One region of the Micromonospora sp. HM134 genome, then DNA from elsewhere that is predicted to be linked to it. Evidence: predicted binding sites of a transcription regulator. Region 1 holds the regulator's gene; the other holds the start of a gene.
The links. Region 1 encodes HrcA, which represses chaperone genes, less so after heat shock. Its sites were predicted from a motif close to GGTTNGCACNCTCNNNNNGAGNGTGCNAACC; they were not measured.

Region 1 (4,152 bases):
TCCCGGGCCCGTACGCCCCGGTCGCCGCGCCACTGCGCCACCGAGCGGGACGCCGCCCAGGGCACGATCTCGTCCACCCCGACCTCGGTCATCGCCTGCACGGCCAGTTCGCCCCGGTCGCCCTTGGCGATGCCCTGCACCACGACCAGCCGGGGGACGTCCGCGTCGACGTACCCCCGGGAGGTGACGGTGACGTCGAGGGCGCCCCGGCCGACGGCGGTGACCACGGCGGTGGCGGTGCCGCCCCGCCCGTCGGCGAGCAGCAGTTCCTCGCCGACGCGCAGCCGTTGCACGGTGGCGGCGTGGTGCCCCTCGGGGCCGTCCAGGGTGAACTGGTCGGCAGGGGGCAGCGACTCGACCAGGAACAGCGGCGCGGACACGCCGCTCAGGCTAACCGGCCGGCCCGGCCGAGAAGCCACCCGGACCCCGGCCGGGCCCGGCCGAACAAGCCAGCCAGGGCCGGGCAGGCCAGCCGAAACGAGCAAGCCAGGACCCGGGCAGGCCAGCCGGGACGAGGCAGGCCAGCCGGCACGAGGAGGCCGAAGCTCCGCTGTCCCGGTACGGCCGGGTCAGGCGTGGCCGTTGAAGGCGTCGCGCATCCGGGAGAAGAAGCCACCCTGCTTGCTCAGCTCGGCGACCTCCTCGCCCCGGGTCTTGGCGAAGTCCCGCAGCATCTTCTCCTGGTCGGCGTCGAGCTTGGTCGGGGTACGCACGTCGAGGTGGACGTAGAGGTCGCCCCGGCCGGTGCCGCGCAGGTGCGGTACGCCCCGGGCGCGCAGCCGTAGCGTGCTGCCCGGTTGGGTGCCGGCCTTGACGTCGACGTTCTCGTCGCTGTCCAGCGTCTTGATGGTGAGCCGGGTGCCCAGCGCGGCGGCGGTCATCGGCACGGTGACCCGGCAGTGCAGGTCGTCGCCCTTGCGGGAGTAGACGTCGTGCGGCCGCTCGTGGATCTCGACGTAGAGGTCACCGGCGGTGCCGCCACCCGGGCCGACCTCGCCCTGCTGGGCGAGCCGGATGCGCATGCCGTCCTCGACCCCGGCCGGGATCTTGACGGTCAGCGAGCGGCGGGTACGTACCCGGCCGTCGCCGGCGCAGGTCGGGCAGGGATGCGGGATGGTGGTGCCGTAGCCCTGGCAGACGGTGCACGGCCGGGCCGAGACGACCTGGCCGAGGAAGGTGCGCTGCACCGACTGCACCTCGCCCCGGCCGCCGCACGCCTCGCAGGTCGCCAGGTGGGTGCCGGCCGCGGTGCCCGCCCCGGAGCAGGTGGTGCAGAGCACGGCGGTGTCGACCGTGATCGGGGCCTCGACGCCGAAGGCGGTCTCGTGCAGGTCCAGTTCCAGCCGCAGGATCGCGTCGGCCCCGGGCCGGGTACGCGGTCGGGGGCCACGGGTGCCACCGGCCGCGCCGCCGAAGAAGGCGTCCATGATGTCCTGGAAGCCGACGAACGGACCGGCCCCGCCGGGGCCGCCCGGGCCGCCGGCGCCCCCGCCGCCCGGGGCGAGCGGGTCGCCGCCCAGGTCGACGATCTGCCGCTTCCGGTCGTCCGAGAGGACCTCGTACGCGGCGTTGATGTCCTTGAACTTCTCCTGTGCCTCCGGGTCCGGATTGACGTCCGGGTGGAACTGCCGCGCCAGCTTGCGGTAGGCGCGCTTGATCTCGTCGTCGGAGGCTTCCCGGCTCACGCCGAGAATGCCGTAGTAGTCCCTGGCCACTGCGTTCCGTGTCCTCATGTTCGTCTCGCGTTTGCGCCGGTCGGCGGCCGGAGCCGGCCGCCGGCCCTGACTGGTCAGTTCTGGGCCAGCAGCTCGCCCACGTAGCGTGCCACGGCCCGCACCGTGGCGATGGTGCCGGGGTAGTCCATCCGGGTCGGGCCGAGCACGCCCAGCCCGCCGACGATGGTGGTGCCCGGGCCGTACCCGGTGCTGACCACCGAGGCGGCGCGGAGGTTGTCGATCTCGTTCTCGTCGCCGATCAGCACCCGGGTGGTGCTCGGCTCCGCCTCGCCGATCAGCTTGAGTAGCACGACCTCCTCTTCGAGCGCCTCCAGGATGGGTCGCAGCGAGCCCTGGAAGTCGAGCAGGCCGCCCCGGGTGAGGTTGGCGGTGCCGGCCAGCGCCAGCCGCTCCTCGGTGCGTTCCACCAGGGTCTCCAGCAGCACGGTGGACAGGGTGGTCATCGCGCCGCGCAGGTGCGGAGCACTCTCGTCGACCAGCGCCTGCACCAGCGGCGGAGTGTCGGACAACCGACTCCCGACGAGTTTCTCGTTGACCAGCCGGCGCAGGTCGAGGACGTCGTCGGCGGGGACCGGCGCGGGCAGCTCGACCAGCCGCTGCTCGACCCGCCCGGTGTCGGCGATCATGACCAGCATCAGCCGGGTGGTGGAGATCGGCACCAGTTCCAGGTGGCGCACCGACGAGCGGGCCAGCGACGGGTACTGCACCACGGCGACCTGCCGGGTGAGCTGCGCCAGCAGGCGTACGGTGCGGTGCACCACGTCGTCGAGGTCGACCGCGCCGACCAGGAAGCGCTCGATGGCCCGGCGTTCGGCCGGGCTGAGCGGCTTGACCCGGGAGAGCCGGTCGACGAAGAGGCGGTAGCCCCGGTCGGTGGGGACCCGGCCGGCGCTGGTGTGCGGCTGCCGGATGTAGCCCTCCTCCTCCAGCACCGCCATGTCGTTGCGGACGGTCGCCGGGGAGACCCCGAGCTGGTGCCGCTCGACGAGCGTCTTGCTGCCGACGGGCTCCTGCGTGGCGACGTAGTCCTCGACGATCGCCCGCAGCACGGCGAGTTTGCGGTCGTCGAGACCCATCTCCCACCTCCTGACGCACGTCGCCCCGGGCGCTGCCGCGCCCGGGCAAGCACTCTGGCACTCGACTGTAGCGAGTGCCAGTCTACGTCGGCAGGGCCGCCGCCGCGATGATCAAGACGGACCGTCGGTGCGCCCGCCCCGGCGGATGCCGGCGCGGGCGCTGACCGAACGTCGAGGCCAACCTCACCAGTGTCGCTCTGGTGCACCCTTGCCGGCAGCCCCTACCGTGGCGGGCATGACTGAACCACCTCGCCCTCCCGGCGCGGGGGACGGCGTCCCGCCGGACCCGACCGCGCCCCAGGGCTCGCCATACGAGCCGCCCACCGCACCACTGTCCGGCGCGCCGGGGGCGGGCGGGTATCCCCCGCCCGGCGGGTATCCGCCGCCCACCGGTGACCAGCCGCCGGCCGGCGGCTACCCACCGCCGGGTGGCTACCCCCCGCCCGGTGGCGGATACCCGACCGGCGGCACCTACGGTGCGCCGAGCGGCGGCTACGCCAACAGCGAGGACAAGACCTGGGCGCTGGTCGCGCACTTCGGCGGTGCCGCCGGCGCGTTGATCAGCTTCGGCCCGCTCGGCTTCGTCGCCCCGCTGATCGCCTACCTGGTGCGCGGGCAGCAGTCGCCGGCCGTCCGGGCGCAGGCGCTGGCCGCGCTGAACTTCCAGATCCTCTGGTCGATCATCGCGTTCGTGCTGCTGTTCGTGAGCTGGTGCCTGCTCTTCCTGCCCAGCATCGCGGTCGTGGTGATCCAGATCCTGTTCGGGATCATCGCCGGCATGAAGGCCAACGAGGGTCAGGCCTACCGCTACCCGATGTCCACCAGCTTCATCAAGTGAGTCCCGGCCGGCCGCTCCCCCGGCCGGTCGGGCACCACCGCCCGCCCCGGCGCGCCCCGCTGCGGTGCGCGGCGGGCCGGTGCTCAGGGCAGCAGGTCGCGGACCACCGCGTCGGCCAGCAGCCGGCCGCGCAGGGTGAGCACCGCCCGCCCCTGCGGGTACGCCACCGGGTCCAGCAGCCCGTCGGCGAGCGCCCGCGCGGCGGCGGCCCGGCCCACGTCGTCCAGCACGTCCAGCGGCAGCCCGGAGGCGAGCCGCAGGCGCAGCATCACGTCCTCCGTGTGCGTCTCGGCCGGGCTGAGGATCTCCCGGGCCAGGCCGGGTGAGTGCCCGGCGGCGAGCCGCTGGGCATACGTGCTGGGGTGTTTGACGTTCCACCAGCGCACCCCGCCGACGTGGCTGTGCGCCCCCGGGCCGAGGCCCCACCAGTCGCCGCCGGTCCAGTAGAGCAGGTTGTGCCGGCACCGGGCCGCCCCGGTGCGGGCCCAGTTGGAGACCTCGT
Region 2 (4,152 bases), 620 kb from region 1:
TGTCGTGGTCAAACGCGGAGACGTCGACCACCGTCGGTAACCGTCGGCGCTGGCCCAGCGGGCTGATCCCGCCCCGCACGTAGCCGGTGCTCCGCTCGGCGGCGGCCCGGTCGGCCAGCGCGGCCCGCTTGCCGCCCAGCGCCGTGGCCAGCGCCTTGAGGTTCAGCTCGCCGGTGACCGGGACGACCGCCACCGCCAGCGCCCCGTCGACCTCGGCGACAAGCGTCTTGAACACCCGCTCCGGCGGCACCCCGAGCGCCGCCGCGACCAGTGCGCCGTAGTTCGGCGCGTCCGGCGCGACGTCGTACGGGTGGGTGCTGTACGCGATCCTGCGCTTGGTCAGCAGCGCCGTCGCCGCGGTGGCCTGTCCCGCCATGCCGGTCACGCTAGCCCGGCGGGCCCCCGTCCGCGACCGGTCGCCCGATCAGCACCGTCGGTGCGCCGGCCACCCGGGTCAGCACCAGGCTGGCCGGGTTCTCCCCGGCCAGTCGCAGGTCCCGGCGCAGTTGCTCGGGCGACAACGCCGAGCCCCGCTTGAGGATCTCCACCCGGCCGACCCGGCGCTCCCGCAGCAGCGCGCGCAGCCGCTTAAGCGAGAACGGCAGCACGTCGACGATCTCCAGGCACCTGCCGAACGGGGTGGGACGCGGGGTGTCCGCGTAGAGGTAGGCGATGCTCGGGTCGGCCAGCGTCGCGTCGAGGGTGTCGGCCAGTTCGGCGACCAGGTGCGCCCGGACCACGGCCGGGTCCGGGTCGTACAGGTAGCGCCGTACCGGTCCGACGCCGGCCTCGACGCCGCCCGTGCCGGTCAACCGGTGGGCACGGGGGGTGGCGTCACCGGGCCCCGACCGCAGGACGGTCGCCCGGCGGGGCACCCCGGCGAGCGCGCCGCACCACAGGGCCGCCTCGACCAGGTCCCCGTCGACGCTGACCCACTCCGCCTCGGCGTCGGCCGGGATCAGCGCGTGGTCGATGCCGGGGGCCACCTTCACCACCGTGTGCGGCACCCGTGCGGCCAGCCCGGTGACGAAGTCCCACGGCGGCGAGTAGGCGTCCGGGTCGAAGATCCGCCGTCCGGTGCCGGCCCGCCGCCGGGCCGGATCGCAGAAGACCGCGTCGACCCGGGTCACGTCGAACGCCGTCGCGTCGCCGCACTCCACGGTGAACGTCCCGGCGAGCCCGGCGGCCTCGGCGTTCGCGGCGGCCAGCGCGGCGGTGACCGGGTCGGCCTCCACGCCGTACACCCGGATGCCGGCGCGGGCGGCGGCGAGCGCGTCGGCGCCGAGGCCGCAACCCAGGTCGGCGAGGGTGCGCACCCCGACGGCGGCGAGCCGGGCGGCCCGCCGGTCGGCGACCACCCGGCGGGTGGCCTGCTCCAGGCCGGGGCGGGTGAGGAACATCCCGGCCGCCTCCGGGCCGAACTTGCCGACCGCCCGGCGGCGCAGCTCGGCCTGGGTCAGCGCGGCGGCGGCCAGCCCGGCCGGCACCCCGCGCGAGCGCAGCGCCGCCGCCGCGACCAGCGGGTCGCCGCCGGCCACCCCGGCCGCCGCGGCGAGCACGGCCGACCCCTCGGTGGTACGCAGCGCGGCGAACTGGTCGAGATCCACCCGCCCATTGTCCGGTCCTCCCGGGAGACCGACTCGGGTGGGCCGATGTTGCGGTGTCCGGGCGGTGTCGTCACCGCAACATCGCCACCATCGAGTTGATCATCGGCGGGACGGCGACACGAGGGGCGGCAGATTGGCACTCTCCTTGACGGAGTGCTAGCCGAGGAATAACCTGCGATTAGCACTCTCACCCTGAGGGTGCCAGCGTCCGGATCATCCGGTCCGGGTGCTGAACGCCAGGCGGACCGGCACCCGCGACGACGGCCCCGCCCGGTGGCATGTGGCAGATTGACGCTGGTCGGACTCTCGGCCGGCAACGAAACCAAGTACCCCAGGAGGGTATGCCCGTGACTACCGCGACCAAGGTTGCGATCAAGCCGCTCGAGGACCGGATCGTGGTCCAGGCGAACGAGGCTGAGACCACCACGGCGTCGGGCATCGTGATCCCCGACACCGCCAAGGAGAAGCCGCAGGAGGGCACCGTCCTCGCCGTCGGCCCGGGCCGGATCGACGACAAGGGCAACCGCGTGCCGCTCGACGTCAAGGTCGGCGACACCGTCCTGTACTCGAAGTACGGCGGCACCGAGATCAAGTACGCCGGCGAGGAGTACCTGGTGCTCTCCGCCCGCGACGTTCTCGCGGTCATCGAGAAGTAACCAAACCGATTCCAGTGTCGTCGCCCCGGTCCGGCTCGCCGGGCCGGGGCGACGTCGCTTCGAAGGGACATTCATGGCGAAGATCCTGAGCTTCTCGGACGACGCCCGGCACCTGCTGGAGCACGGTGTCAACGCCCTCGCGGACACGGTCAAGGTCACCCTCGGCCCGCGTGGGCGCAACGTCGTCCTGGACAAGAAATTCGGTGCGCCGACGATCACCAACGATGGTGTGACCATCGCCAAGGAGATCGAGCTCACCAACCCGTACGAGAACCTCGGCGCGCAGCTGGTCAAGGAGGTGGCGACCAAGACCAACGACGTCGCCGGCGACGGGACCACCACCGCGACCGTGCTGGCCCAGGCGATGGTCCGCGAGGGCCTGCGCAACGTGGCCGCCGGGGCCAACCCGACCGGCCTCAAGCGGGGCGTCGACGCGGCGGCCACCAAGGTCTCCGAGGCGCTGCTCGGCCGGGCCGTCGAGGTGGCCGACAAGGAGTCGATCGCGCACGTCGCGACGATCTCGGCGCAGGACGCCACCATCGGCGAGCTGATCGCCGAGGCGATGGAGCGGGTCGGCCGCGACGGTGTGATCACCGTCGAGGAGGGCTCCACCCTCACCACCGAGCTGGAGGTGACCGAGGGTCTCCAGTTCGACAAGGGCTTCATCTCGCCGAACTTCGTCACCGACTCGGAGTCGCAGGAGTCGGTGCTGGAGGACCCGTACATCCTCATCACCACGCAGAAGATCTCGGCGATCGAGGAGCTGCTGCCGCTGCTGGAGAAGGTTCTCCAGAACAACAAGCCGCTGCTGATCGTTGCCGAGGACGTCGAGGGCCAGGCGCTGTCCACCCTGGTGGTCAACGCGATCCGCAAGACCATCAAGGTCTGCGCGGTCAAGGCCCCCGGCTTCGGCGACCGCCGTAAGGCGATGCTCCAGGACATGGCGATCCTGACCGGTGCCGAGCTGGTCGCCCCGGAGCTGGGCTACAAGCTCGACCAGGTCGGCCTGGAGGCGCTCGGCACCGCCCGGCGCGTCGTGGTCGACAAGGAGAACACCACGGTCATCGACGGCGGCGGCCAGTCCGCCGAGGTCGCCGACCGGGTCGCCCAGATCCGCAAGGAGATCGAGGCGTCCGACTCCGACTGGGACCGGGAGAAGCTGGCCGAGCGGCTGGCGAAGCTCTCCGGCGGCATCGCGGTCATCAAGGCGGGCGCGGCGACCGAGGTCGAGATGAAGGAGCGCAAGCACCGCATCGAGGACGCGATCGCCGCGACCAAGGCCGCGGTCGAGGAGGGCACGGTCCCCGGCGGCGGTGCCGCGCTGGCCCAGATCCGCGCGGTGCTCGACGACGACCTCGGCCTCACCGGTGACGAGAAGGTCGGTGTCTCGATCGTGCGCAAGTCGCTGGTCGAGCCGCTGCGCTGGATCGCCCAGAACGCCGGCCACGACGGTTACGTGGTGGTGGAGAAGGTCGCCGGTCAGGAGTGGGGCCACGGCCTCGACGCCGCCAAGGGCGAGTACGTCGACCTGGTGAAGTCCGGCATCATCGACCCGGTGAAGGTGACCCGCAACGCGGTCACCAACGCCGCGTCGATCGCCGGTCTGCTGCTCACCACCGAGAGCCTGGTCGTCGAGAAGCCGGAGCAGCCGGAGCCGGCCGCCGCCGGTGGGCACGGCCACGGCCACGGGCACGGTCACCAGCACGGCCCGGGTTTCTGACCCGGTAGTACGCCAGCTCAGGGCGCACCGTCGACGTCGGCGGTGCGCCCTGACGCGTACGGTGACGGCTGCTTACGGAACGGTGACGTGGTTGGCGGCCGGCCCGGTCGATCGACGACACTGGCCGGATGAGCACCACCCCCCGTGGCTTCGCCGCGCTGGCCGGGGT

Region 2: a site for HrcA is predicted at 1,784-1,814, ahead of groES (co-chaperone GroES). Genes of this name have one in related genera too.

Annotation. Positions count from the first base shown of each region.
Region 1 is NZ_CP041061.1:5,945,714-5,949,865, forward strand. Features, by position in the region: gene FJK98_RS25665 (16S rRNA (uracil(1498)-N(3))-methyltransferase) at 1-380, opposite strand, end outside; gene dnaJ (molecular chaperone DnaJ) at 570-1,715, opposite strand; gene hrcA (heat-inducible transcriptional repressor HrcA) at 1,790-2,812, opposite strand; gene FJK98_RS25680 (DUF4870 domain-containing protein) at 3,048-3,650, shown strand; gene hemW (radical SAM family heme chaperone HemW) at 3,734-4,152, opposite strand, start outside.
Region 2 is NZ_CP041061.1:6,563,412-6,567,563, reverse strand. Features, by position in the region: gene ybaK (Cys-tRNA(Pro) deacylase) at 1-376, opposite strand, end outside; gene FJK98_RS28445 (methyltransferase domain-containing protein) at 387-1,607, opposite strand; gene groES (co-chaperone GroES) at 1,949-2,263, shown strand; gene groL (chaperonin GroEL) at 2,337-3,983, shown strand.